Regions from separate parts of the Streptomyces halobius genome, predicted to be linked through region 3. Evidence: riboswitches for the same ligand, from Rfam matches in the RefSeq annotation. Region 3 holds a riboswitch; each other region holds the start of a gene.
The links. A riboswitch is a leader RNA that binds a small molecule or an ion and turns the genes downstream of it on or off. The one in region 3 is predicted to bind cyclic di-AMP.
Positions count from the first base shown of each region.

Region 1: linked by a shared signal. The riboswitch ahead of K9S39_RS25645 (transglycosylase family protein) and the one ahead of K9S39_RS24180 (M23 family metallopeptidase) in region 3 are both predicted to bind cyclic di-AMP.
Region 2: linked by a shared signal. The riboswitch ahead of K9S39_RS13070 (M23 family metallopeptidase) and the one ahead of K9S39_RS24180 (M23 family metallopeptidase) in region 3 are both predicted to bind cyclic di-AMP.

Region 1 is NZ_CP086322.1:5,637,315-5,644,081, reverse strand. Features, by position in the region: gene K9S39_RS43090 (chaplin family protein) at 1-117, shown strand, start outside; gene K9S39_RS25675 (hypothetical protein) at 336-551, opposite strand; gene K9S39_RS25670 (hypothetical protein) at 542-745, opposite strand; gene K9S39_RS25665 (hypothetical protein) at 1,629-2,066, shown strand; partial or broken gene K9S39_RS43085 (VOC family protein) at 2,238-2,607, shown strand; partial or broken gene K9S39_RS43080 (hypothetical protein) at 2,661-2,783, shown strand; partial or broken gene K9S39_RS43075 (IS630 family transposase) at 2,873-3,040, shown strand; gene K9S39_RS25650 (DinB family protein) at 3,048-3,560, opposite strand; gene K9S39_RS25645 (transglycosylase family protein) at 3,871-5,052, opposite strand; cyclic di-AMP (ydaO/yuaA leader) riboswitch at 5,056-5,269, opposite strand; gene K9S39_RS25640 (hypothetical protein) at 6,636-6,767, shown strand, end outside.
Region 2 is NZ_CP086322.1:2,839,318-2,846,084, forward strand. Features, by position in the region: gene K9S39_RS13055 (bifunctional acetate--CoA ligase family protein/GNAT family N-acetyltransferase) at 1-208, opposite strand, end outside; gene K9S39_RS13060 (HPr family phosphocarrier protein) at 353-634, shown strand; gene K9S39_RS13065 (GntR family transcriptional regulator) at 1,005-1,694, opposite strand; gene K9S39_RS13070 (M23 family metallopeptidase) at 1,937-2,746, opposite strand; cyclic di-AMP (ydaO/yuaA leader) riboswitch at 2,759-2,915, opposite strand; gene K9S39_RS13075 (M16 family metallopeptidase) at 3,233-4,600, opposite strand; gene K9S39_RS13080 (M16 family metallopeptidase) at 4,639-6,000, opposite strand; gene K9S39_RS13085 (DNA gyrase/topoisomerase IV subunit A) at 6,280-6,767, shown strand, end outside.
Region 3 is NZ_CP086322.1:5,315,064-5,321,830, reverse strand. Features, by position in the region: gene K9S39_RS24185 (aldo/keto reductase) at 1-288, opposite strand, end outside; gene K9S39_RS24180 (M23 family metallopeptidase) at 593-1,846, opposite strand; cyclic di-AMP (ydaO/yuaA leader) riboswitch at 1,858-2,001, opposite strand; gene K9S39_RS24175 (PP2C family protein-serine/threonine phosphatase) at 2,805-3,884, opposite strand; gene K9S39_RS24170 (aldo/keto reductase) at 5,140-6,198, opposite strand; partial or broken gene K9S39_RS24165 (IS630 family transposase) at 6,444-6,690, opposite strand.

The sequences.
Region 1 (6,767 bases), 320 kb from region 3:
AACAGCGGCCTCACCTGCGATACCACGGAAGCCATCAACACCGCTCTCGATGAAGCCGAACACGAGGGGCCGTCAGTCTTGACTCCCCTAATCGTTCCCGTTGTCAACGGCGCGTGATGTCCGTGCTATGGCGCGCTGCGTCCACCGGCAGGAGTGATGAGTGGTGAGGGCACCGGTGCTTGCGGGCCTGTCGGTGGCCGACCCGGCGGTGGGTGAGTGGCTGACGGCGACCGGTCGCTCGGCCGCCGCGCTCCAGGACCTTCACAAGCGAGCGGGTGAGGACAGGCGGTAGCGGGCCACCGCGAACGACAGGCCCTGCGTGCCATCCGACTCGGTCACTGTGCTCCACCGGCAACAACCAGCCCGACCACCGCCCGGCCGGAGGAGTCGAGCCGCTGATCGAAGAAACGGCCGGCGGCCAGCACGGTCGGCTTCTCCGCACGGCAGCCGGGCCGACCGTCGAACTCCTCGGCCGTGGCCTGGAGAGCGGCACACACGCAGCCGAGCACGGCCTCGGTGAGGTCGTGGAGGGCAAGCCGGTTCAGCGGCATCGTCGGGGCTCCTTCACGGCGAGGTCGTGACGCGGGGGGCGGCGGAAGTCCGGGGTGTACGCCGTGCTCGCGGAGGCGAGGCGGTGCGGGTTGACCGTCGCCAGCCGGGCGTCGCAGATCGGGAGCCCGGTCCGGCCCTCGCTGTAGACGACCGTGGGGTCGGCCATCTCCACCTCGAAGCCCTGCCGCGTCACCCGCGACACGTTGCGGTTGACCTTGCAGCCACAGGAGGCGCCGCCGCAGCCCTTGATGTGGTGACAGGTCAGCTCCGATACGGCGGCGACGGCCGTCTCGTCGAGGGGGCAGCCCGGTCCGGTACGTGACCGTGAACGTGCCCGGGGTGCCGGGCGGGGCGGCCATGTCCTGGCATTCCAACCAGCATCCGCCGTCGGTGCGCACCAGCCGGCCGGGGGCGTCCACCCGGTAGTCGCCGATCACGTCGGCGACTGACTCCGGGCGGGTCAGGGTCTCGCCGTCCACATCGACCCGCACGATGTCGCAGACCGGTCCGGGCAGGTACACCTCGCACAGCTCACCGCACGAACAGTCCGCCCGGGAGCCGCAGACCGAGGCATTGCGCCACTGGCCGTCGATGCCGATGTACGGAATCCAGGGGCCGATACCGCCCCACCGCCCCGCACCGTCAGCGGGTAGGCGTCCAGGCAGACACGGCCGCACGGCCGCACCGTGACCGGGCGTTTGCGATCAGCGGGCATGGCATGCCGGGGAACCTCCAACCCTCCTGGAGGCCCGGCCCAAAACCAGCGACGCTGTCACCAGCAAAGCTGGAACGCAATGTGAGTTACGGGTGGTGTCCGCGTTGTTGGTAGTGGCTGTCGCGTTATGCACTGGTGTGGTCCGGTAGGTCGGTGTAGGAGAGCAAGCGCAGGACAGATGGGAAGGCGCTCTCCCGACCTGCTTCCGTTTTTGGCGCAATCACCCGGTTCACGCCAAGCCACATGGTTCCTACGGTCATCTGGCCACACTGCCCCTCGCTGAGCATCTCTCTGTGCTCATCTGCTGAGACCGTCCCCACGGGCGTCGGGCGGACAACACACCACACGGGAGTTTCCTTCCATGGCCATTGGCAGACGCACCGCAGTTCTCGCCTCCGCAACCATCCTGCTCGGCTCAGCCGCCGCCGTCCCCGCCACGGCTGCCGCCACACCAGCTGCCTCCAACACCGTCGCAGTGACCACCGAGTCCGGCGCCCGGATCCAGGTCTCGTGTCCGAGCGGGGACGTGTGCTTCTGGAACAAGAGCTGGCAGCGCTGCAACTGGAACGTGGCCGATCCCAACTGGTCCGGAGGTAACATCCGCTGTTCCTGGGCCAAGACCAGGAACGTCCACTACGTATGGAACCGGGGCACGTCGTCTCGCTACACCGGGGTCGTGTACTACCTGAAGACGAACTACCGCAACCGGGTCGGCTGCACCCGCCAGGGGAAGAGCGGCTATCTACAGGGCACGTACAAAGTGGACTCCCACAAGTGGACCAGCGGACGCTGCGGATAACCCCCAAGGACCATCACCGCTTTCTGGGCCGTAGTCCCGGGCGCGGCGGGCACTTGACGAAGTGCAGTACCTGGTGCAGTACCTGGTGCCGTATCAGGCCACGTTCGCCTCGTAGTTGGGGAAAAATGTGGTTCACGCCGTGGGTCTGTCGGCGTCTGTCGGAAGCGGCGGATGCTGAGCATCGGAACGATCGTGATGGGGCCGCTGATGTACGGCGTGCGGCGGAGTTCTGTAGTCGGGCCCCGGGCTACGTCCCTCGCGATGGTGAGGTGAGGGACGACGGGGCGGTACCGGTGCCGACCGACGGCGCCGGTGCCGCACTGGCCCTCGACCTGAGTACGACACCGGTGCAGGAACACCCGAGAATCCACCTCGACTCTATGCCTGCGATGCCGCCGATCAGGAAGCCGAAGTGGCGCGACTGTTTTCCCTGGGCGCTGAACACATCGACCGGGACTTTTATCCGGAGGACGCCGACGTCGTCGTGCTCGCCGATCCCGAGGGCAACCGCTTCTGCGTCATCGACACCAGTCACGGCTGACGGACACGGGGCCCGGATGGCGGAACGCGTGCAGGTGCGGGAGATCGACGAGGATGAGGGGCGGCGGCTGCGGATCATCCGCCGCGGCACCGGGGTCGGTGGTGACCTGCCGGCGGGCCCGGATGGTGCTGCTGTCCGCGCAGGGGATGGCAGTGGCGAAGATCGCCGAGGTGACGTTCACCAGCGCGGACCGGGTCCGGGATGTGATCCACCACTTCAGTGCCGACGGCGAGGACACCCGAGGACAGCGAGCCTCACGTCGTCCCGCATCGAGGCCCAGTTCACCGCCCTGCGCTACGTCACCCTCGACGGAACCGACCACGCCAGCCACAAGGAACAGGGCAGCATGATCCGCCGCTACATCATCTGGCGAAACCACCACGCCGACGACCAACGCCTACGAGCCGTGGTCGACAGGGCCAACGCCGCCTGATCCGGCGCTATACGCCGGTGGTCCCGTCGATGCGTTCCCGGAGCAGGTCGGCGTGGCCGTTGTGGCGGGCGTACTCCTCGATCATGTGGACGTAGATCCAGCGGAGGCTGACGGCTTGCTCCATGAAGCGACCGGTGTCGGCCAGAGCACGGTCGGCGCAGCGCTCGCGGGCGCGGGTGACCTCCGCGCGCCAGGTGGCGAGGGCGTCGCGCAAGGTGGCGCCCTCGGCCAGTTCGAAGCCGCCGTCGGGGCCACGGGGGTCGGCCTGCGGGTCGTAGATGGGCGGGGCCTGTTCTCCGGCGAACACTCGGCGGAACCAGTTCCGCTCCACCTCCGCCATGTGCTGGACGAGGCCGGTCAGCGTGCAGCCGGATGGTGGCACGGACGCGTCGGCGGCCTGCTCGTCGTCCAGGCCTTCGCACTTCATGGCGAGGGTGGCGCGGTGAAAGTCAAGCCAGCTTTCGAGCGTGGTGCGCTCGTCGGCGTTCAGGGGCGGCATAGGGCGTTCGACGGTGCTCACCGGTCGATTATCGCCGGCGACCAAACCCGTCGACAGGCAGGGACGCACCGCAGGGCGAACGTTGCCTGATGCGGCATTAGGTTGGGACGCTGCAACCAGGGGCGAACTGTCCCCCGGTTACAGCGCCCGGCGTCGGCGGGATCGTTCGATGCGAACGCGCTCGTAGCCTCCGTCGACCGGCGAGGGCGGGGTCTGGATGCTCCCCTTGGTGAACTCTTGGTCAGGGGGCGGTGACGGCACCCCTGTGTCCGAGAGCAGGACATAACGGTTCTACGAGGGGACGGGCACCTCAGGTGATGCCAGGCGGAATTCAGATGGTGACGCCGTGCGCCCGGAGGTAGGCGAGGGGGTCAACGTCCGAGCCGTAGCCGGGGCCGGTGCGGATCTCGAAGTGCAGGTGCGGGCCGAAGGCGTTGCCCGTCGAGCCGGAGTAGCCGATCTGCTGGCCACCGGAGACCGACTGGCCGGCCCGGACGCTCATGTTCGACAGGTGCGCGTACTGGCTGTACTTGCCGTCGTGGTGGCGGATGACGACCTGGTTGCCGTAGGCGCCACCCCAACCGGCGGAAACGACCTCGCCCGCACCGATGGCCTTCACGGCGGTGCCGGAGGAAACGGGGAAGTCGACGCCCGTGTGGTAACCGCTGGACCAGGCGCTGCCGGGCTTGTGGTAGGGGGTGCCGATGGCCGAGTGAACCGGGGCGGTGTACCCGGAGGACGACTGCTGAGCCTTCTTCTCCGGGGCCGGCGCGGGCTTCGGGGCGGCCGTGGCATGCTTCGGGGCCTTCCGCTCCGGCGCGGGAGCCGCATCCCCGTGGAGGGAGAGTTCCAGACCCGGGTGGATCAGGTTCGGGTTCTGGCCGACGGCCTCACGGTTGTCGTCGTAGACCGTCTCCCAGCCACCCTCGACGTCATGGTCATGGGCGATCTTGTACAGGGTGTCGCCGGAGGCGACCGTGTACGAGTCGGGCTTGCGGTGCTTGCCGCTGCCCGCAGCAGGCTTGCGCTCGGCCTTGCGCTCGGCCTTGGGAGCGGCCTTGCGCTCGGCCTTGGGAGCGGCCTTGGCCGGAGCAGACTCCTTCTGGTCGTCCGGAGAGATGTCGGGCGCGCCGCCGCCACGGGTCAGACCGGCCTTGGGCCCGCACACCGGCCAGGCGCCGGGGCCCTGGACCTTGAGCACCTTCTCCGCGGTGGTGATCTGCTGGTCCTTGGAGGCGAGGTCGGCCCGAGGGGCGTGCTCCCCGCCGCCGAACTCCTGCCACGTGCTCTGGGTGAACTGCAGACCACCGTAGAAGCCATTGCCGGTGTTGATTGTCCAGTCACCGCTGCTCTCGCACTCGGCGACCTTGTCCCAGGTATCGACGGAAGCGGCGTGCGCCGCGCCGGCCCCGATCAGGGGGAGGGCTATGCCGGCACCGCCGGCGGTGATGGTGAGGTAGGCGCGCGAAATGCGGTTGGGCTTGTATCGGCGATGACGCCCACGTGCAGACATAGAAATCTTCCTCTCCTACGCCTGCGAGGTGAGCTGTCGGGTTCGGACAGGAGTTGCCCGGCCGCGCGTGGGAAGCAGCGTGGAGCGCTGCGGCGCGTCTTCACCCCAAGCCGGACCGTACGGGTGGGCACAGCCCGGCGCCTTACCTGGTTCCCCCGCTCCTGCCGTGATGTCGTTGTTTTCCCCCACCGGCGGCAGGATTCGGCGCTCCGGTGTTGGATTCCCGCGTCATTGGATTCTGCGGAGGGCCAAAAGTAAACACATCGATTTCACCGGGACAAGATGCCTGCAATACAACGAAGATCGATTGGATGCATTCATTCGGACATGGCGTCACACTGCGCTGCGGATCTTTGCCACAGAGCGATACGAGATCTTGCAGATCGATACCCAAGAAGGGAAAAGAACAACGGAGTTGACGGGAAGCGGACATCCCGGACGCGCGACGCCGACAGGGCCCCGATCCTCATTGTGAAGTGCATCACTGAGGCCGATATGCCCGATTCAGTAATTGAGTCCCATTTGCCACTGCGGGCGCGATAAGGGCTCTTTAATCTGACATGACTGGCCATCAGTCGGGAACACCAGCCAGTCGGGAACATCAGCGGTTCGGCGCCACCACTCCGCAGCCCGGCCGCGAAGTCCGCTGCCGAATGTCACGGTCGCGGTACGGAAGGTGGTGCCCGCCCCCGTCGGTGCGGAGCCCGCACTCTCGCCCGGGCTCGACGTGGCGTCGACCGCCTCGCCCTGGCGCCTTCTCGCGAGGCCCGCCGGGAGGCGCACATAGACATGGCCCCCGTAGCGCCCGGGGCACCCAGGGCCCGGGAGGACGCCAGGCTCCTGGAAGGTCGTTTCACAGGAGGCGTGACGCGCACGATGATCCTGTGCATGAACCTTGGAGTGCTGCGGCCAGGCTTCGAGGAATACCAGAACACGAGGAATACCAGAACACCGGGAAGCCGGACACGGTACGGCGGTGTCCCGGAGAGCCGGGCACGCTGCTGAAGCCCGAGTGGCAGCGCACCGGCATCCGCGTACACCTGAATGAGGAAGTCCCCACGCTTAGTCGCAGGACCGGCCGTGGCACGCCGAAGCCCTTGGAGGGGTTTCGTCGCGCGTCGCGTCGGGCGGCGGCCTGCTGCTTGAACTCATCAATATCGGTTGTAGACGGGGGCGGCTGGTGTCATTCAGTGGGCTAGGGCATCCGGAGGCGGAATTCGGCATCTTCCGACCGAGAGCGGCTTTCGTGCTCCTGCCCCCACAACCGACCGAAGGGAAAGCGGCAATGGGAAGACATCGCAAGCCGTCAGATTCGCGAACCGGCGTGCGGGGTGGGCATGGGCGTGGCCACTGCGGCCCTCGGACTCACCGGGGTCGGGTTCACCGCCACCACTGTGCAGGAGGCATCGGAACCCACGTTGGAAACCGCGAGGTTCAACCAGGTGATGAACTCCTCTTGGAGGACTTCGAGAAGCTGGACAGCCCAGACGCGGTAGCCATGAAGAACGACCCCAACGCAGTGGAGCGCGGTACAGACAAGTCCGGTAATCCCACGCTGGTTGACAAAGACCTCCCGTATACGCTTGGACTCCGACGGGGGTTCCATACCGGCGACCTGGGGCAAGGTGCCGAGCGACGCGGAGGACGTGCACCTGGCCTTCCGGCTCCCCCGCCGGGTCCAGCCGGTGCCGCCGGTCATCATCGCCGACCACTTC
Region 2 (6,767 bases), 2.5 Mb from region 3:
TGAAGCGGTGCACGTCGCGGTCGGAGAGCCGCGGGTAGGGCGCGAAGAAGCGGTAGTACTTCGACTCGTCCGAGACCTGCTCGTAGAAGGAGACCAGTCGCTCGGCGTCGTCGGGGGTGATGGGGCGGATGCGGGCCGTGCCGCCGTCGCGCAGCACCACGTCGGCTTCCCAGTGGGTCGGGTACGCGTGGTCAGGCGGCTTCTGCATGCGGACAGAGTACGGCCGGGCACTGACAACGGCTCGGCATGCGTACGCTCGGGGCAGGCCAGGCACTGGGCACCGGGCCTCCGGAGCACTCTCGGCAGCGTGAGAGACTGGTCTAGACAACAGTCGCGACTGAAGGGCAACACCATGGCTGAGCGCCGCGTCAATGTCGGTTGGAACGAGGGTCTGCACGCCCGCCCCGCCTCGATCTTCGTCCGTGCGGCCACCGCGGCCGGCGTCCCCATGACGATCGCCAAGGCCGATGGCAACCCGGTCAACGCGGCTTCCATGCTGGCGGTCCTGGGCCTCGGCGCCCAGGGCGGCGAGGAGATCGTGCTGGCCTCCGACGCCGACGGGGCCGAAGCGGCGCTCGACCGTCTGGCGAAGCTTGTCGCCGACGGTCTTGAGGAGCTCCCCGAGACCGTCTGAGTCCGTCAGGAATCCCACGTCGGCGGCCCCGCCGCGGCGACCGGAAACGGCCGTCGCGGCGGGGCCGCTGCGCGCGCCCGATGCCACCCTGCCGGGGAAGCCGTGCCGGGGAAGTCATGCCGGATGAACGCACACCAGCGCCGCGAATTTCTCACCGGCGCCGGAATTATCGGGGCACGAGCACACCAATTACGGGTACCCGCACACCGAATATCCGGGCACCGGATAATTCCCGCCCCCGGCACTACGAAAACAACGAGCCGAAAGAATGAGGGCGTGCCGAATAACAGGAACGGCATCTCAGCAACGGCAGACGCCATTACGCGCCACCCGAACACCATTCCGCACCCCTTTGTATACGGGGCGTTTGTTAATGGCGGACGCGCGCCGTGTTGACGGGCGGTTTCGAACCGCTCACCTCGGCAGCGCCGGGACGCCGCAACCGGTGCACCAGGAGGGAGCGTTCGATATGAGCGGTCATCAGGGCGCGGGCCCGTTCGGCGTCCCTCCGGGCCACCGCGTCCAGCACCGCGCCGTGTTCGTCCCATGACTCGGCCACCCGGGCCGGCGGTTCCACGGTGTACATCCACTCGATCTTCCGACGCAGCTGGGTCAGCAGCGCCGTCAGGCTGGCGCTGCCGGCCGCCTGGGCCAGCGTTTCGTGGAACCAGCCGTCCAGTTGGCGCAGATCCGCGGGGTGGCCGTGGCGCGCCCGTTCGCGGCCCAGCCGCACCAGGCCGCGCAGCACCTTGAGGTGCGCCGGGCTGCGGCGGGCCGCGGCGCGGGCGGCGCCCAGCGGCTCCAACAGGGCCCGTATGTCCAGGAGGTCGGCCGCCTCCTGCTCGGTGGGCTCGGCGACACAGGCGCCCGCGTGATGACGGGTGGTGACGAAGCCCTCGGACTGCAGCGTGCGCAGCGCCTCGCGCACCGGGACCCGGGAGACGCCGTAACGCGCTGCCAGGATGTCCTCGATCAGCCGGCTCCCCGGCGCGAGCACACCGGAGACAATATCATCGCGAATCGCCGTGCACACCGCATGCGCGGAAATATGACCTCGCATCGTCCGTGCCTCCGCCGTAATCCCGTGGAAACATCGCCGAACGGCGACATTTTCCTCACCCTAGCCGCCGATCGGCGACTTTTCCGCGACTCTATTCGACTGGGGCGGCTTTTCCGACGGACTCCGAGTATTCATGGACATAATTTGGCCATCGGCGCGCAGTCGGCACCGAGCGCGGTCGGATACGCCGGAGCCCCGGCCGGGGCCGGGGCTCTCAAGGACGCTGCGACGGGGGCGGGACGTCAGACGCTGACGCCGTGCGAACGCAGGTAGGCGACCGGGTCGATGTCCGAGCCGTAGTCCGGGCCGGTGCGGGCCTCGAAGTGCAGGTGCGGCCCCGTGCTGTTGCCGGTGCTGCCGGAGAGGCCTATCTGCTGGCCCGGGGTGACGGTCTGGCCGGCCGAGACGCCGAGGGACGACAGGTGGCCGTACTGGGTGTACGTACCGTCGTTCATCTTGATCACGATGTTGTTGCCGTACGCGCCGCCCCAGCCGGCCTCGACGACCGTGCCCGCGGCGACGGCGCGCACCGACGTGCCGGAGGCGGCGTGGAAGTCGATGCCGCTGTGGCTGCCGGAGGACCACAGCCCGCCGGACGCCTTGTACCCGGTGGACACGTAGGAGCCGGCGATGGGCGCGACATAGGCGTTGAGGCGCTTGCGCTCCGCCTCACGGGCCGCGCGTTCCTTGGCGGCGCGCTCCGCCTCGGCCTTCGCCTCGGCCTTCTTCTTGGCCTCCTCGGCGCGGCGCTTGGCCTCTTCGGCCCGCTTCTTGGCCTCGGCCTCGGCCTTCGCCCGCGCGGCGGCGGCCTCGGCGGCCGCCTCCTGGGCATCGGCCTGGGCCTCCAGGCGGTCGGCGAGTTCGCCGCCGAGCACGACGGCCCGGGTCAGACCGGTGTCGGTGGTCGCCTCGTCGGTCGCGGCCAGCGCCGGGGAGGCCATGGAGCCGACGACACCGGTGGCCGCGAGGGTGGCTATGCCGGCGATGTTGCGGGTCGTCCGAGCGGAGCGGCTCGGACGACGGTGTTTCCCGGTGGCACGGATGAATGCCATCTGGTGGCTTGTCCTTTCCTTCCTTCTCGCCTACCGGGTTAGCTGACGGGTTCGGAGCAGGAAGGTCTCCTACGGACTCCTCCGGAGAGAGGTCCGATTCACCCCAGGGGATATGTGGGTCCCCGGCTCCCCTGGCTCGCGCCGTACGGGGACTCGGCGATGACTGTCCGGTGCCGCGGTTGCGGCGTACTGCTGGCGAACAGCCGGACCGACGCTAAACGGGACAACTTTCAATCGGCAAACAGAACCGCACCTTTGTGCCATACGCCACACGGTCACGAAGCAACCGGCCGCAATAATCCGGACATACGGGAGATCCCGTGGCGCGTGCACGCCACGGGATCTCATTTGTCGCGATATGACCAGTGGTCACCGGCTCCGCCGGATCGCTGCCCTGCCGCTCTCCTGCACGTCCCGGCCGGTCCCCTGCCCCTTCCCGCCGGTCTCCTGCCGGCTTCCCGGTCAGGTCCGTGCCACCACGGCGGATCAGCCGCTGACGACCGTCACCTCGCCGATGCCCAGCTCCCGGGCGGGCCCGGCGATCTGCGCCGCGTCGCCCACCAGCACCGTCACCAGGCGGTCCACGGGGAACGCGTTCACCGCCGCCGCCGTCGCCTCGACGGTGCCCGTCTCCGCCAGCCGGAGGTACAGCTGCGCCTGGAAGTCGTCGGGAAGATGCTGCTCCACCTGGTCGGCAAGGGTCCCCGCGACGGCCGCGGCGGTCTCGTACTTCAGCGGCGCGACCCCGACGAGGTTCTGCACGGCGACATCCCGCTCGGCGTCCGTGAGGCCCTCGTCCGCCAGGGTGCGCAGCACCTGCCACAGGTCCTGCAGCGCCGGCCCCGTGGAGCCGGTGTCCACCGAGCCGCTGATGGCCAGCATCGCGGCACCGCCGCCGGCCGCGTCGGACCGCAGCACCTGGCCGAAAGCGCGCACCCCGTAGGTGTAGCCCTTCTCCTCGCGCAGCACCCGGTCCAGCCGGGAGGTGAGGGTGCCGCCCAGGCAGTACGTGCCGAGGACCTGCGCGGGCCAGACACGGTCGTGCCGGTCGGCGCCGATACGGCCGATGAGCAGCTGCGTCTGGACGGCCCCGGGACGGTCCACGATCACCACGCGGCCGGTGTCGTCGGCGGTGATCGGCGACGCCTTCAGCGGCTCGGCGGTGGAACCGGTCCAGGCGCCCAGGGTGTCGGTGAGCGCCGCGTCCAGGTCGACGCCGGCGAAGTCACCGACGATGACGGCGGTGGCCGTGGCGGGCCGTACATGGGCGTCGTAGAAGGCGCGGACGGCCGCCGCGTCGATCCGCGCGACGGTCTCCTCGGTGCCCTGACGGGGCCGCGAAATCCGGGAGGCGGCCGGGAACAGCTCCTTGGACAGGGCCATCGCGGCGCGCCGGGCCGGGTTGGCGAGCTCGTGCGGGATCTCGTCGAGCCGGTTGCGTACGAGCCGCTCGACCTCGCTCTCCGGGAAGGCGGGGGCCCGCAGGGCGTCGGCGAGCAGGCCGAGCGCGCGCGGCAGCCGGGAGGCCGGGACTTCGAGGGAGACCCGTACTCCGGGATGGTCGGCGTGCGCGTCCAGGGTGGCGCCACAGCGCTCCAGCTCGGCGGCGAACTCCTCGGCGGTGTGCTTGTCGGTGCCCTCGGACAGGGCACGCGCCATGATCGTGGCCACGCCGTCCAGGCCCTCGGGCTCGGCCTCCAGAGGAGCGACGAGATTGATCTCGACGGCGACGACCTGCTGGCCGGGACGGTGACTGGTCAGCAGCGTCAGCCCGTTGGCGAGCTGACCGCGCTCGGGCGCCGGGAAGGCCCACGGCTTGGGCGCGCCGCCCCGGGGCTGCGGGTGGAAGACCATAGTGCTCTCGACGGGGCCTGCGCTGGCAACGGCGTCGCTCACTGGGCCGCCTCCTCTTCCTCGGTCTCGGCAGCGGTGTCGGTGGGCTCAGTCGGTTCGGTGGGCTCGGTGGGCTCGTAGACGAGCACCGCTCGGTTGTCGGGGCGCAGCCGGGCCTTGGCGACCGCCTGCACCTCCTGCGGGGTGATCTCCAGTACGCGCTGGACGGCGGTCAGCGCGAGCTGCGGGTCGCCGAACAGGACGGCGAACCGGCACAGTTCGTCGGCGCGGCCGCTGACCGTCGCGAGGCGGTCCAGCCACTCGCGCTCCAACTGGGCCTGCGCGCGCTCCATCTCCTCCGGGGTCGGCCCCTCGGCGGCGAAGCGGGCCAGCTCCTCGTCGACCGCGCGCTCGATGTCCGGGACCTCCACGCCGCCGGACGTCTTCACGTCGAGCCAGCCCAGCGAGGGCGCCCCGGCCAGCCGCAGCAGACCGAAACCGGCCGCGACGGCGGTGCGGTCGCGGCGTACCAGGCGGTTGTAGAGGCGGGAGGACTCGCCGCCCCCCAGGACGGTGAGGGCGAGGTCCGCGGCGTCCGCCTCACGGGTGCCGTCGTGCGGCAGCCGGTAGGCCGCCATCAGGGCGCGGGAGGGGACCTCCTCCTCGACGATCTCGCGCAGCTCGCCGCCGATGACGTCGGGCAGCGTGCCGTCCCGCGGCGGCTGCTTGCCGTCGTGCGACGGGATGGAGCCGAAGTACTTCTCCACCCAGGTGAGCGTTTGCTCCAGGTCGATGTCACCGACGATCGACAGGACGGCGTTGTTGGGCGCGTAGTACGTACGGAAGAAGGCCCGCGCGTCCTCCAGGGAGGCGGCGTCCAGATCGGCCATCGACCCGATGGGCGTGTGGTGGTACGGGTGGCCCTCCGGGTACGCCATGGCCGTGAGCTTCTCGAAGGCCGTGCCGTACGGGACGTTGTCGTAGCGCTGGCGGCGCTCGTTCTTGACGACGTCACGCTGGTTTTCCAGGGACTCCTCGTCGAGCGCGGTGAGCAGCGAGCCCATCCGGTCCGCCTCCAGCCAGAGCGCGAGCTCCAGCTCATGGGCGGGCATGGTCTCGAAGTAGTTGGTGCGTTCGAAGCTCGTGGTGCCGTTCAGCGACCCGCCGGCACCCTGGACGAGCTCGAAGTGGCCGTTGCCCTTCACCTGTGCGGACCCCTGGAACATCAAGTGCTCGAAGAGGTGAGCCAGGCCCGTACGACCCTTGACTTCATGGCGTGAGCCGACGTCGTACCACAGGCACACCGCCGCGACCGGCGTCAGGTGGTCCTCGGAGAGCACCACGCGCAGGCCGTTGGCCAGCCGATGCTCGGTTGCTGTCAGGCCGCCGGAGCCGGCTTGTTCTGTGGCCGTGTGACCCATGGGCATGTACGTCCCTTCGATCCGCTTGCGAGGAAGTTCTGTCACTGTATGCAAGCGCGTCGGCATCTGGCGAAGTTACGGTCCGAGCAGCCCCGTACGGGGGTCGTGTGCCGTTCCCCGGAGAGCCGAAAGGGGAGTCGCGGTCGGCATTGTCAGTGGGGCGGTCCACAATGGTCCGCGTCAGACTCAGGCAGAGTCGGCGGCCGGTCCGACAGCCGACCGCCCGACAGCGTTGATCCAACATCGGCAGTAGACGCAGCAGAAGGAGCCGCAGCCGCGATGGCCCGCCGCAGCACGAAGACCCCGCCGGACGACTTCGAGGAGAAGATCCTCGACATCGACGTCGTCGACGAGATGCAGGGTTCCTTCCTTGAGTACGCGTATTCGGTCATCTACTCCCGCGCCCTGCCGGACGCCCGCGACGGCCTCAAGCCCGTTCAGCGCCGCATCCTGTACCAGATGAACGAAATGGGGCTGCGCCCCGACCGCGGGTATGTGAAGTGCGCCCGCGTCGTCGGCGAGGTCATGGGCAAGCTCCACCCGCACGGCGACGCGTCCATCTACGACGCGATGGTGCGGATGGCGCAGCCGTTCTCGATGCGGCTGCCGCTGGTCGACGGGCACGGCAACTTCGGCTCGCTGGGCAATGACGACCCGCCCGCCGCGATGCGGTACACCGAGAGCCGGATGGCGTCGGCGACGTCCCTGATGACGGAGTCCATCGAGGAGGACACCGTCGACTTCGCACCGAACTACGACGGCCAGGA
Region 3 (6,767 bases):
ACCCTTGTAGTCGGGGTGGGCGCCGACCTTCGTGGCGATGACGACGTCGGAGCGATTGCCCCGGGAGGCCAGCCAGTTGCCGATGACGGTCTCGGATTCGCCGCCCTTGTTGCCGGGGACCCAGGCCGAGTAGACGTCGGCGGTGTCGATGAAGTTGCCGCCGCCGGCCACGTACGCGTCGAGTACGGCGAAGGATTCCGCCTCGTCGGCCGTCCAGCCGAAGACATTGCCGCCGAGAGCGAGCGGGGAGACGGAGAGCGAGCCAAGGGGTTTGTGTGTCGCGGTCATGCGTTGTTACAGCGTTGGGGGAGGGGGAGTTATTCCCCGGGTTGGTTGAGTTGGGGAGTTTTGGGTTCGATGGGAGTTGCTGGGGGTGTTGGGGGTTGTGTTGGGGGTTGTGTTGGGGATTTCTTGGGTCGTTCCGGAATGGTTTGAGGCCGTCCCGGGATCCACTCCGTCAGACCGCCTCACAGGACGACCCCGATAGCCCCTCCCGACCAACTCCGCCAGCCCCTCCCGGACCTACTCCGTCAGCCCCTCCCCCTAACGACACCCTTCGGCCCACGCCCGTCGGACTGCCTCGCCAGACCCCTCAGGCACTCACCCCATGCTCCCGCAGCCAGGTCAGCGGGTTGATCGGGTCGCCGGAACCCGGGCGGACCTCCAGGTGGAGGTGGGGGCCGGTGACATTGCCGGTGGCGCCGACGCGGCCGATGACGTCGCCGGTGTTGACCTTGCCGGAGGTCTTCACCATGGAGGACAGATGGCAGAACCAGAGTTCCGTGCCGTCGTCGAGGGTGAGGACGATGCGGTAGCCGTACGAGCCGGCCCATCCGGCCTGTGTGATGGTGCCGGAGTGAACCGCCTTGACGGGAGTGCCGGTTGGGGCGGCGAAGTCCTGCCCGGTGTGGTCCGCGGCCCAGCGGTCGCCGGCCTGGCCGAAGCTGGCGGTGAGGGTGTACGAGGTGAGGGGGCTGGTGAAGCTGCGCGCCAGCTTGGCGAGGCGCTCGGCCTCCGCCTTCCGGCGGGCCTCCTCCTCGGCCTTGCGCTTGGCCTCCGACTCCGCCGCCTTCTTGGCCGCCGCGGCTTTTTCGGCCTCCTGCTGCTGCGCGGCCGCGTCCTTCGACGCCTGCTCGATGGCTGCGGCCTCCGCGGCGTCGCGTGCCTCCTGCTCGGCGGCGCCCTGCTGCGCGTCGGCCTGCTGCAGGATGCGGTTGCGCAGCGCCTCGCCCGCGTCGCGGCCCTGTGCGGCCTCGGTCTGGCTCAGGCCGGCCTGAGAGAGAGGGGCGGCGTTACCGGAGGCCGGGGCGGCGGAAAGGGAGGAATCAGAACCTGCATCGGAGCCTGCACCAGAACCCGAGCCGGCACCCGAGTCCGAGCCGGAGTCGGATATGAGGCCGCCTATGCCGGGGAAGGACTTGGCGTCCGGCAGCTTGTCCGAGAGATCCTCGGCCATACCGCCGATGTCCGGCATCGAGATCGGCAGCGGCGGACGGTCCTCGGCCGTGGCCATCCCGCCTGCGCCGACCGCCGCGATGACGCCGACGCCCAGGACCGTACCGCTGCGGGCGAGTCCGCCGCCGCGCTGCTTGGCCACCCGGTGCCTGCCGCGGACCGGACGGATGGATTCCTCGGTGGGGTTCCACTCCTCCCACGGGCCGTCGGCGTCGTGGCTGCCGTCCGGTTCACCGCCGCGCATACCGTCCTGTCCACCGCCGCCGTAAGCGAAGGCCGGAGCATGGTCGGCACCAACGGAAGGACCGGGAAGATCGCTCCCCTCGGACGGACCTCGTTCGTAGAGGTCGTTGGCGGACGCAGCCTCTGGGGCAGACCTGTTGGACGCCACGGGGGCGCACTCCTTTCCTTCCTTCTCGCCTACCGGGTTAGCTGACGGGTTCGGAGCAGGAAGGTCTCCTACGGGCGCCTTCTGGCGGAGGCGTCCGACTCACCCCAAGGTGGTGGTTCCCCGGTTCCGTTGGCGCAGTTCAGCGCAAATCCGTGCAGATCCATGCGTGCCGTCGAGCAGTTCAGTGCATTCACCTGCGGTTGAGCACATGGAGTGCGTGCGGTGCATGCGGCACATACACAGTGCGTGCAGTAAGTGCGTGCCGTGCAGTGCATTTCAGTGCGCTCAGTGCAGTTGATGCGGTTGAGTCGGTTCGATACGGAGAGGGCGGATCGTTTGCGTGAAGTGCCGGCGTTGCTGGAAATGCTGGACGTGCGTGAAATGCGCTTGCGGGATTCGGCGTTGGCGCGCGGTGCCGCCTCTGCGACGGCTGGGACGACCGCGCTGCGTTATCGGACAGTAATAGAGACCGAGGTCGTTTTCCAAGCCTTCCCGAGAATCCGTATGTGCTCCGCACCGGCACTGGCGTGCACTTTTCGTTCATTACGGCAGTAATACGGGCAAGTTGACCACGCATCGCCAAACGGCCTCGCGGCGATTGTGCACCAGTTGTTATGCGGAGGGGTGCGCGACGATTACGGAAAGTGAGCACAGTGACCTCGGATCACGGTCGCCAGCGTCGGAAACGTCGTCAACAGCGCCCAGACAGCGGCGGATCGGCACCGGGAATCCTCCGCCCTCGACCCGGTCGCCGCCCCCGAAGCCCTCCGCTGGCTGCAAGCCCTCGTCTGGCCGAGGGCCTCCCGGGCGTAGGGCTGAACGAGCGAGAGGCTCCCGCACGTAGGGCTGAACGGGCGAGGGGAGGGGAGAGGAGAGAAAAGGAGAGGAACCGCCCGGCGGAGGGCCTCTCCGCCCCTGCCCCCGGCCCATCCCCCACCCGACAGGTCCTGAACCAGCCCTAAGCCCCCAACGGCCGCTGCACCGCCAGCAGCGCCATATCGTCCGCCGGCGCCCCGCCCGCATGCCGTGAGACCTCCTCGACCACCGTGTCCAGAAGGTCGTCGGGTCCGAGGAAGTGGCGGCCGCGCAGCCGCACCGTCGGGTCGTAGAACCGGCCGGCCCGGTCCCGGGCCTCGGTCACCCCGTCCGTGAACAACAGCAGCAAGGAGCCGGCCGGGAAGAACGACTCGTCCGTCCGGTCCGGCCACCCCGCCACCTCCGTGAGCCCCAGCGGCAGCGCGGGCGAGGTGGGTGCCAGCTCGCGCAGCCCCCCGTCCGGGGCGAGCAGCAGGGGCGGTGGATGCCCACGGTTGAGGACGCGCAGCACGGACTGCTCCTTGGTGGGGATCTCCGCGAGGAGGGCGGTGGTGAACCCCTCGTACTCGTCGAGCGCTTCGCGCCGTTGCCCCTCGCGCTGCAGCGCCCGCTCCAGCCGGCCGGCGACCGCCTCCAGCGTGGCCTCCTGTTCCGCCGCCTCCCGGAACGCGCCGATGACGATCACCGCGGCCTCCACCGCTCCCAGCCCCTTGCCCCGTACGTCGCCGACGATCATCCGTACGCCGTTCGGGGTGTCCTGCACCGCGTAGAGATCGCCGCCGATCCGTGCGTCCACCCGCGCCCCTACATAGCGCGCGGCGACCCCGAGACCGGCGATCCGTTCGGGCGGCATGGGCAGCAGGGCCCGCTGAGCGGCCTCCGAAACGCCCCGTACGGAGGCGAGCTGGGCGTCGTGTATCCGTACGATCCGGTTGATGCCGAGCGCCAACAGGGCGACGACGAAGACGGTGACGGTTTCGGTGGCCGACTCGGTGTAGTCCTGCATGCCGTGGAACATGGCGGTCCAGAGCTCGCCCGCGAGGGCGGCCACGGCCGTGACGGCGGTGCCGAGCGGCGTGTAGAGGGGCGCCGCGACGAGCGGGGCGGCGGAGAAGAAGGGGGCGGCGGTGTAGCGGGCCGGCGTCAGGAGATCGAAGACGAGGCCGCCGATCACCAGGACGGCGGGGAGCCAGCGCGCCACCCGCCGGGCGAACGGGGACATCTGTTCACGCCGCGCCTTCCGCTCCCACTCACCCGCCTGGCTCCTGCCGCCTCGAAGCATCCGCACCGGCCTCTTCCCACTCCCGCCCATCTGTACGAACACCGCCGTCGGCCATCTCCCAAGGCTTTCCGGAACGGGACCAGGCGGCGAATCGTCCTGGGCCGGTTGGGCCAACGCTCTGCCCACCACACAGCAGTTGGGCCACAGCCGAACCCCGAGCTCCCTCGACCACCCGCCCCACACACACAGAAACGCCCCGGCCGGTCATCCCAGCCAGGGCGCATATCTGCAGGTCAGACCCCGCACAGCGGGGTGAGAACGGTGGGCCATCAGGGGCTCGAACCCTGAACCAATGGATTAAAAGACCTGGGCAGAACATGACAGGTGGTGATGACTGCTGCTTCGTCGCCCGGTTTCCACCGATTAGGCAGAGGCGGTCATGCTCCGTGATCCATCTGGGGACGCCTCTTCCGGGGGCGTCCGCTCACGCATCGCTCACGCAGATTGGGTCTGCGCCACCGGTTAATGGTGACCGGGCTACGTTCTCCGAACTGAGCAGCCCCGGCGGCGGCGGAACCGGCGACCAGCTTGTCGGGCAGAACAGTGGTCTGCAGCGTTGACCGCAGCCCGCGCAAGGCGGGGGCTGGGCACGTGTGTTGTCATCGCGGAAGGGGCCGGCTGGTCCGCCCCGGCCGGGCAGGCCCTGGCGTCACCCTGCTGGAGGGCCAGTGTCGAACTGGACTCTCACCTGCAGCGGCCACTAGCTGCCCGCCGCCGGCCGTACAGCCCGGCGGCGGGCGCCGCGCTCCATAGTGGTCCGTCGCCGGCCCGGCCGCCGAACACCGCGCCGCCGTCCTCACCCGCGCCCGCCTCCGAAACCCTCCTCCGCCAAGGCACCTCGACCAAGTCCTCGCCCACTGGCAGACGTTCCTCACCGCCTACCCCACACTCCCCTCCGCCCACGCCCAACACCGCCTCACCGCCATGCAACAAAACCTCCGCCCCCACACCCGCCACCCCCAGACCGCCAGCCTCCTCGCCCACATCACCCACCCCACCTGAAGCGTTCTGCGGTAGCCCCACAGCACCCCCCGACCAGCCCCCGGCCTGCGGCGATACCACCCCGGCACACCGGTCCCTGTACCAGGCCCGTCCGCCGAGGGCGGCAAAGGAAAACGATCAATCTCGATGGCGATGCTGGCCAGGTAGCCGCGATCAGTGGTGATCTCGGTGCCCTTGGGCACATACTCGCGGCTCAGCGGGTTTCGACCTTCAGGCCGCCGAACATGGCGCTGCGGTTGCGGGCCAGGAACTCGTGGGGGAAGCCGAGGTCGATGGCGCTGGCCTCGTCCAGGCGGGCGAGGTGAGCGGCATCGAATTCGACGTCCAGGGCACCGAGGTTGTCCGCCAACTGCGCCGAGGTCCGGGCGCCGACGATTGGTGCCGTCACGTCGGGGTTCTGCAGGGTCCAGGCGAGGGCGACCTGCGACGGGGTCTTGCCCAGTTGGGCCGCGATCTCTTTCACCACATCGGCGATCGCCAGACCGCGCTCGGAGAGGTGGCCCTGGGCGAGAGCGAGGTCCTTGCGGGTGCCCTCGCGCGAGGCGGCGACGGGCTGCTCGGACAGGTCGGCGCGGCCATATTTGCCAGTGAGCACCCCGCCGGCCAGCGGCGACCACGCGATCACGCCCAGCCCCATCTCGCGCGCCATCGGAACCAGGTCGCGCTCCACGGTCCGCTCGATCAGGCTGTATTCGATCTGCAGCGCCACCAGCGGCGACCACCCGCGCAGATCGGCAATGGTCTGCATGCGCGAGACCTGCCAGGCCGGCGCGTCCGAGATCGCCACGTACAGCACCTTGCCCTGGCGGACCAGGTCGTCGAGGCCGCGCAGGATCTCCTCGACCGGGGTCAGAAAGTCCCACACATGCAGGTACAGCAGATCGAGGTAATCCGTATTCAGCTGTCGCAGACTCGATTCCACCGAGGCGAACATGCTCTTGCGGTGATTGCCACCGGAGTTCGGGTCGCCCGGTCGACGCAGGCTCGTGTATTTCGTTGCCAGCACCAGGCTTTCGCGGTTGTCGCAGGTGAATTCGCCCAGCAGCCGCTCGGAGCTGCCGTTGGTGTACATGCTGGCAGTGTCGATGAAGTTGCCGCCGCGCTCGACGTAGATCTCGAACAGCTTGCGCGCCTCGTCGGTGTCGGCACCCCAACCCCAGTCGGCACCGAAGGTCATGGTGCCCAGCGCCAGCGGCGAGACCCGCAGACCGGAGCGGCCCAGCAGCCGGTAAGAGTCGAGGGTAAGAGACATCGCATCCTCCTATGCCGCATTCCGTACGTCGGACATCAATTCTCGATGTTCACGCCCTGCTGACGGGACGCTGACGCGCCCTGCGCCACTTCACCATCAGTTCCCCCACAAGATCGGCTCCATCATTCTCGCCGCACTCGCCCTCACCCACGTCGGAACACGGCTGGACCATCTGAATCCATGCCTACGCCGCAGACATTCGGTATGGCCTCGTCACCGGACCTAAAAAACCGGCTCGATTCCGTCGCGCTTCGTGGCGGACTTGGGGATGTCCAGATCAGGACCATTGGGCCGCCGAGCTGCTGGTGAGCTGCGATGAGTAGACCCGGTAGTCGGTCCAAGCGAAGCTTTTGCGCCCGTCGGCCCTGCCGTCGAGGCGGGCCGCTAGATCAGTCGAGACCGCTGGCCGGGTTTGTAGCAGGTCATGGCGGCGATCGAGATCGGCCGGCGGGACCGGCCGCGGACCTGGACCACCGGGGTGTGGCCGCGGCGTCCCATGCCGTCGGTGCTGCGCGTCGAATCAACGTCAGCGGCACGATCGCTGTCAGTGCTGCGCCACGTGACGAGCG